Cycloclasticus pugetii PS-1: one gene and its partner. The protein of the gene in region 1 interacts with the protein of each later gene in a pairwise test. Links are inferred from orthologs where the notes say so. Each region holds a gene or a part of one and is shown on either strand. Other genes may lie near its edges.

Region 1 (4,981 bases):
GTTATATCTCCATTGGCAAATACCGGAATGTTGATGGATTGTTTAACGAGTTTAATGGTGTCAAATTCAGCGTTTCCATCATATTTACAAGCACGTGTCCGACCATGAATCGCAAGGGCCTGTATGCCGGCTTGCTCGGCAATTTTAGCAATGGTGGGGGCGTTTTTGCTGAGTGGATCCCAGCCGGTTCTTATTTTTAGCGTTACCGGAATGTGGACGGCAGAAACCACAGACTTTAAAATTTCTTCAACCAAAGGTTCGTCTCTTAATAAGGCTGAACCAGCAGCGACATTACATACTTTTTTAGCAGGACAGCCCATGTTGATATCAATAATTTGTGCGCCATTGGCTTGATTAAAGAGAGCCGCTTCAGCCATTTGTTTGGGATTTGTGCCAACAATTTGTACCGAGCGAGGCTCGTTCTCGCCATTATGATCGAGTTTCAATAAGGTTCGTCGGTGTTTGCGTAAAGCAGGGTTTGACGCAGTCATTTCAGACACCGCTAAGCCAGCCCCTAATTCCCGACAAAGTTGACGAAAAGGTCTGTCGGTTATTCCAGCCATGGGGGATAAGACTAAGTTGTTACTTAATGTATACGGACCAATTTTCATAAGAACTTAAAGGGGTTGAGTTGAGAGTTTTATGCGACACTCTCAGGTGTTTAGTGTCGCTATTGTCTGATCTTGAGTCAATCCTTAGCGGCGATTTATCGCAAGCATTTTACCTTAAGGTTGAAAGGATATTTCAAAACCAAAGGCAGTTTTGCTAGGTTTTTGGAAGGTAAGCGTAATGTTCCTTAGGGATTGAGGTGCGAAATAATCATTGATTTCACTGTCTGCTAGGTAATCATTTTTAGTAAAAACTCCTTGAGCTATTGGCTCACCGAGAGTCGATGTTAGTAGCAATTTTATGCTTGGATAGGGTTGTTCGGCTAAGGCGGAATTTTTGATTGTGAGTTGAAAAGACAGCAGCTCATCTAGCTTTGGGTGAGGCGTAAGCTGGCGTGCAATGATGTGAATTTCATCCAGGTTTTGGTAGCTAGGAATTGATAAGTCGAAGGTGTTATTGAGTTTTTTGAAGAAGGGTTGTAATTGTGTGTTCTGAGTTAATCGTGTTGATTCAATGAAGGCAATTTGAGTGAGAAGCACTAACACTAATACAAATGAAAGCAGACCGTAAGGCAGTTTATAGTGATGGGTGGTTTTTGTAGACTCCCATGCCGCAATAATTGGAGGAGAATCTATTTCAGACGAATGCTCTTGGATAGCAGTTGATGACTGAGTGATGTCTTCATTGGGCTTAATGGGAATAGTTCGCTCAATATCGGCGCTGAGTTCATTTTCCCGTGCATTAAATACTTTATGGCAATGGCCGCAGCGAATAACGCCTGACTTAACTGCTAATTGTTCAGGGGTGACATGTAGTGTACTAAAACAAAAAGGACAAAGTGCATAAGGCATTGCTCAAGTTTTTTTAACGGCATGGAGGCAAGCCCAATTGTCTCTAATGGTGGCAGGGCAGAAGATGAATTCATGTTGGTAGGCGCTAATAACTTGCGTTACTTGTTCGCTAAGGATGCCAGACAATAATAAATGGCCTTTGGGTTTAACTAAGGCTGAAATATCGCTTGATAGTGAGATAAGCGGCTCAGCTAAAATATTCGCAATAACAATGGCTTGGGGTTTTCGAGGGTATTGATCAGCGGCATAAACTTTGACTTTATCAAGTACATTGTTTTGTTCGGCATTGCTCGTTGTGGCGATAAGTGCCTGAGGGTCAATGTCTATGCCAATAGCACTTTTTGCACCTAATAAAAGACCTGCAATAGCGAGTATGCCAGAGCCACATCCAAAGTCGATAATATTGCTTTTTGTAAGATCATGTTTGGCTAACCAATCGAGACAAAGGGCGGTCGTAGGGTGTGTGCCGGTGCCAAATGCTAGACCAGGGTCGAGTCGTAATAAGGTTGCATTGGAATCTGCAATGTCATGTTCGGTAGAGCAAACCCAAAAGTTATCGCCAAATTTAATGGGTTGGAAATTTTCAAGCCAAACACGTTCCCAGACTTGGTCTTCTAGACGCTCAATAGTTAATTGCCACTCGCCCTGATGGCCAAGTTGTTGGTTAAAAAATTGCTCGATATTTTTAAGGTCGTCTTGTTCGTCAAACAAACCTGTAATGGAGACATGTTGCCATAGAGGCGTGCTATTTAATGGCGGCTCATAAATAGGTTGGTCGGCTCTGTCTGTGATGGTCACAGACAGAGCGCCAAGGTTTTCTAATAAGCCTTCAATCGTTGCGGCTAACTCTTGAGTTGTTGCAATGGTCAATTGTTGCCATGCCATGCCGATTACATCCCCAGTTTCTTTTCAAGGTAATGAATATTATAGACGCCTGAGGCAAAATCTTTGTCGACCACAATGTCCTTTAATAACGGGATATTGGTGTGAATGCCATCAATAACCGTTTCGTTAAGAGCTGTTTTTGTGCGAGCAAGTGCAGAGTCGCGAGAGGGGCCTGATGCGATCAGTTTGCCGATCATCGAGTCATAGTATTGAGGCACGGTGTAGCCGTTATAGATATGGCTATCAAAGCGAATGCCAGGACCGCCTGGGATATGTAACTGTGTAATTTTCCCTGGTGAAGGCATAAAGGTTTCAGAATGCTCAGCATTTAGACGACATTCAATAGCGTGACCTGAAATTTTAATATCATCTTGCGTGTAACCAAGTGGTAGACCAGCGGCAATTTTCAGTTGTTCAGCAACAATATCGACACCAGTGACAATTTCTGTAATTGGATGTTCTACTTGAACCCGTGTATTCATTTCAATGAAATAAAATTCACCTTTCTCATATAAGAACTCAAAGGTTCCTGCTCCATAGTAGCCAATATCTGTACAGGCTTTCGCACAGCGAGTACCAATTTCTTGGCGAACCTCTTCGCTGATGCCAATTGCGGGCGCTTCTTCAATTACTTTTTGGTGCTTACGCTGAGTTGAGCAGTCACGTTCTCCCAAGTGAATGGCGTTACCGTGTTGGTCGGCCAGCACTTGGAATTCGATATGGCGTGGCGTTTCAAGGAATTTCTCCATATACACCATATCGTTACCAAAAAAGTTTTTAGCCTCGGTTTTGGTCAGTGAAATGGCATTCAAAAGGGCTGCTTCTGTATGAACCACACGCATCCCGCGGCCACCACCACCGCCAGCAGCTTTAATGATAATGGGGTAGCCAATATCACGGGCTAATCTGACATTTCGTTCTTTGTCATCGTTTAACGGGCCATCTGAACCGGGAACGCAAGGCACGCCAGCCTTAATCATTGCCTCAATCGCTGAGACTTTATCACCCATTAGGCGAATTGTTTCCGAGCGAGGGCCAATAAATGTAAAGCCGCTTTGTTCTACGCGTTCAGCAAAGTCCGCATTTTCAGACAAAAAGCCGTAGCCGGGGTGAATAGCTTGGGCATCGGTAATTTCTGCAGCACTAATAATGGCGGGTACGTTTAGGTAGCTTTCTGTAGATGAAGGACCGCCAATACAAACGGATTCATCTGCTAAACGAACGTGTTTTAAATCACGGTCGGCAGAGGAGTGAACGGCAACTGTTTGGATGCCCATTTCGCGACAGGCACGCAAAATACGCAAAGCAATTTCACCACGGTTGGCAATAAGAATTTTATCGAACATATTTTTCTCGTCTCAGGGGCGGTTATTCGATGATGAAAAGTGGCTGATCAAATTCGACTGGGTGGCCATTCTCAGTCAACACTGATGCAATAACACCAGATTTGTCCGCTTCAATTTGGTTAAGGATTTTCATTGCTTCAATAATGCACAAGGTATCGCCTTTTTGAACGGATTGACCTATTTTGACGAAAGGGGCCGAGCCTGGCGCAGGTGCGTCATAAAACGTGCCGACCATTGGAGAAGTAATAACATGTCCAGACGGCTGTTCAGTATTGTCGCTTGCAGCTGCTTGAGGCGCAGCGCTGGCAACGGCTGGAGCGGCAGCAGGTGCAGGCATTTGTGTTACGGCAGCAGGTTGTGTTGAAGAGTAACGATTGATACGTACAGACTCTTCACCTTCGTGAATTTCAATTTCTGCAATATCGGACTCTTCGATGAGTTCGATCAGTTTTTTAACTTTTCTTATATCCATAATTAATCTCTTGATGGTTTTTGTATTAATGGGAGAGCTGCAAGCAGCGCTAATTTATAACTGTCGGGGCCGAAGCCACAGATAACACCTTTGGCAATATCTGAAAAATAAGAGTGTTGGCGAAATGACTCGCGAGCATGAACATTTGATAAGTGAAGCTCAATAAAAGGAGTGTCGCTTGCTAATAGGGCATCACGCAAGGCAACGCTTGTATGCGTAAAAGCCGCTGGGTTTAATAAGATAACAGCAACCTTATCATGCTTACTTTGTTGTACTTTATTAACAAGGTCATGCTCTGCATTACTTTGATAGAAAAGCAATTCGTGTCCGTGTTGTTCGGCCAGCTGAGTTAAGGAATGCTCTATATCAGCGAGAGTTTGAGCACCATAAATCCCAGGTTCTCGTGTGCCTAGCATATTTAGGTTTGGGCCGTTGATGACTGAAATAATTGCCATAATGTACTAACTTAAAAATAATTGGTTATGCAATTTCATCTTGCAATAAGGGGGGATTTTGCCAAAGCTTTTGGATAAAGTCTATATAAAATGTTATTTCGCGAAAGATAAAGACAAATATAAGCAAGTTAGCAGGAGTTAGCCTTTTGAAAGCTGAATGGATTTAAGAATTTTGGATCGTTCAAGAAGCCCTACTTGACGAGTAATAATGCGGCCTTCAGGGTTGATAATAACAGAAAAAGGAAGGGCGCCCATGGTGTTGCCGTATTGCCTTGCTAGATCCAGACCCTGTATTTCGGCAATTAAATTTGGGTAGTTGATGCCTACTTCTAAAGCAAATTTGTTAACTGAGACCGTGTTATC
Region 2 (2,975 bases), 1.1 Mb from region 1 along the record:
TAATCAGCTCATCACTGCCTTCAACACCGGTTACATGACCTGCCACTCGAGCCATTGGTAGCGTAAAGTTTCCTAAACCACAAAATAGATCAAGCACGTTATCATTTTCATTTAACGCCAGTGTTTCTAGCGCTCTATTAATCATAGAGCGATTAATATCAACATTAACTTGAACAAAGTCGCTAGGGCCAAAGAACAAACTTACATTATTCGGCAATTGGTAACTGAGCGGTGCTTTTTCACCGCTTAATGGGATAATGGTATCTGGGCCTTTGGATTGGGTATAAATATCTACATCAGCAGACACTTCAAAACGTTTTAATACCGCTATATCCTCTTCACTTAACGACTCGAGAATTCTAAAAACTAATGCTGTTCGGCTATCGCAAATAGACACTTCGATCTGCGGAATTTTATCTTTAATCGATAAGTTGCCAATCAACGATGACAAATCCATTAGGCGTTGCCCAACTGAGGGATGTAACACCTCACATTTTTCAATTTCAGCCAAAAAAGGGCTGGCTTTTTCTCTAAACCCTACCAGCACTCGGCCTTTTTTTACGACATCTTTCACGCCTAAACGCGCCCGGTGACGATAACCCCAAAAAGGCCCTGTTAACGCAGGCCATAACTCAACATCTTCGAGTTTAGCTATGCTTTTAAACTGATCGAGCAAAATGCCTTGCTTGGCAAGAATTTGTTTCTCAGGATCAATGTGCTGAAAACTACAGCCACCACAAATACTGTAATGCTGGCAGCCCGGCTCAACACGGTCGTCAGATGCTTTTAACACCTCAGTAACACGGCCTTCGGCAAAATCTTTTTTCTTTTTACTGTATTCAAAAACAACGTCTTCGCCTGGTAGCGCACCTGCGATAAAAACCGCCTTATCATCTACATGTGCCACACCGCGACCATCGTGGGCTAACGATTCTATTGTTGCTGTTGCCGTTTCAGGCGGTAAGTTCTTTCTTCTATTCCTACGTCTAGCCATGTTGCTTTTAAAACCATCTTTCTATGTTAAATAAGCATTACATTTTAAACGTTAAACAAAATTTAATCCGGAAAAACTCCTGTCGAAATATACCGGTCACCTCTGTCACAAATAACAACAACAATTGTTGCATGGCTTAAACGCTTTGAAAGCTCTAAAGCAACATGAGTGGCCCCACCAGACGAGACACCACAAAAAATGCCTTCTCGCTGCGCTAAGGCTCGCATTGTCTGTTCGGCTTGCTGCTGATTAACTTCAAGAATGTCGTCAACACGTGAACGATCATAAATTTTTGGCAAATACTCTTCAGGCCAACGGCGGATTCCTGGAATTTTAGAATCACCTTCCGGCTGAACACCAATCACCTGAATATCATTATTTTTTTCTTTTAAGTACATTGAGGTACCCATAATCGTTCCGGTCGTCCCCATTGAACTAATAAAGTGGGTTACCTCTCCTGACGTGTCGCGCCAAATTTCAGGTCCCGTGCCGTTATAGTGCGATAAAGGGTTATCTGGGTTAGCAAATTGATCCAAAATCGTGCCTTTGCCCTGCTGCTCCATCTGCCTTGCTAGATCGATCGCCGCCTCCATACTGCCAGCGGCCGGTGTTAAAACAATATCGGCCCCGTAAGCCTTCATTGATGCACGCCGTTCTGCACTCATGTTATCTGGCATGATGAGTGTCATTTTGTAGCCTTTAATAGCCGCAGCCATTGCCAAAGCGATGCCTGTGTTTCCGCTAGTCGCTTCAATCAAACGGTCTCCAGGCTTAATATCACCACGTAACTCCGCTTGTTGAATCATGTTAATGGCAGGCCTATCTTTAACAGAGCCTGCTGGGTTATTACCCTCAAGCTTCAACAAAATAGTATTTGTTGTTGAGTCCATCCGCTGTAACCTGACGAGCGGCGTGTTTCCAACAAAATCTTCAATGGTTGGGTAAGTCATTTACTCTCTTTAAAACAAAAATTGGCACAGAAGACTATCATACCTTTACGACGTAGCTAATAATTTTGAGTTATGTCCTTAAGGCCATCGACTTATGCTAAAATTTTTTTAAAAATTACATAAAAAAATAGTTGCCTAATGAAGATAGTTAAAAGCCCCCTTTTTGCTAGAAAAAATCTCTTATTCGCTTTTTATATTGCCTTCATCACACCTTTTGCCGTTGCAAATGAGATAAACGATTTATCTTTTTTTAATACCGAGATTCCTATTGTCTTATCTGCCACTCGGTTAGCACAACCACAAACCGAAGCACCGGCAACGATCACCATCATTGACCGTCAACTGATCAAACTATCGGGGGCAAAAGCCATTCCCGAATTATTTAGATTAGTACCCGGCTTTCATGTTGCTCACTTTCGTGGCAATGAACCTGTTGTTGCTTATCAGGGGCTTAGTGGTGAATTCCCCCAAGGCGTTCAAGTATTAATTGATGGGCGCTCTGTTTATAGTCCCCTTTTTGGTGGTGTTGACTGGTCAAATCTTCCTATCATGATGGAAGATATTGAAAGAATTGAAGTTATCCGTGGTCCGAACGGCTCCTCCTTTGGTTCGAATGCATTCCAAGCAGTCATCAATATCACCACATCACATGCGGTGCAAACAAATGATTTTCAAGTTAAAAGCACGCTCGGTGAAAGGGGCTATCAACGCACGCTCCTAACTGGTAGCCATTCCTTTGGAGATATCGACGTTAGACTCTCCGCTTCACACATTGATGATAACGGCTACGCCAATAATGATGACGATAGCCGTCATGACTCGCTGACCGGGCGATTGGATTACCAAATTACTCATCTCGATAGCTTGCAATTGAATTTCGGTATCATCAATACCTTAAGGGAAACACATACACCTGGCACTTTATTAGATCCTTTTGACCCACCTAGAAACACTGATGACTCGCAGCATTCAATTCATGCTAAATGGGAACATTCAACACCTGATGATCAACTGTTTATTACTCAAGCTTC

The links. The genes of interacting proteins can lie anywhere in the genome.
Region 2: the proteins of accC (region 1) and cysM interact in binary tests that used the Escherichia coli proteins (3 or more experiments, as listed by UniProt). The link is inferred for Cycloclasticus pugetii PS-1 from one-to-one orthologs.

What each region holds. Positions count from the first base shown.
Region 1 is NZ_ARVU01000001.1:1,963,458-1,968,438, reverse strand. What follows is about bases 1,522-4,374. They hold accC (acetyl-CoA carboxylase biotin carboxylase subunit), read right to left. Parts: upstream 3,692-4,374; coding sequence 2,351-3,691; downstream 1,522-2,350. Other genes in these bases: aroQ (type II 3-dehydroquinate dehydratase), read right to left, coding at 4,166-4,374; accB (acetyl-CoA carboxylase biotin carboxyl carrier protein), read right to left, coding at 3,714-4,163; prmA (50S ribosomal protein L11 methyltransferase), read right to left, coding at 1,522-2,345. Also shown: tRNA dihydrouridine synthase DusB, read right to left, coding at 1-611; CYCPU_RS0109615 (zinc-ribbon and DUF3426 domain-containing protein), read right to left, coding at 726-1,460; more of prmA, read right to left, coding at 1,464-1,521; more of aroQ, read right to left, coding at 4,375-4,618; CYCPU_RS0109590 (TlpA family protein disulfide reductase), read right to left, coding at 4,757-4,981. UniProt on the Escherichia coli protein: This protein is a component of the acetyl coenzyme A carboxylase complex; first, biotin carboxylase catalyzes the carboxylation of the carrier protein and then the transcarboxylase transfers the carboxyl group to form malonyl-CoA.
Region 2 is NZ_ARVU01000001.1:867,184-870,158, reverse strand. It holds cysM (cysteine synthase CysM), read right to left. Parts: upstream 1,945-2,975; coding sequence 1,057-1,944; downstream 1-1,056. Other genes in the region: CYCPU_RS0104210 (TonB-dependent receptor plug domain-containing protein), read left to right, coding at 2,083-2,975; rlmD (23S rRNA (uracil(1939)-C(5))-methyltransferase RlmD), read right to left, coding at 1-994. UniProt on the Escherichia coli protein: Two cysteine synthase enzymes are found. Both catalyze the same reaction. Cysteine synthase B can also use thiosulfate in place of sulfide to give cysteine thiosulfonate as a product.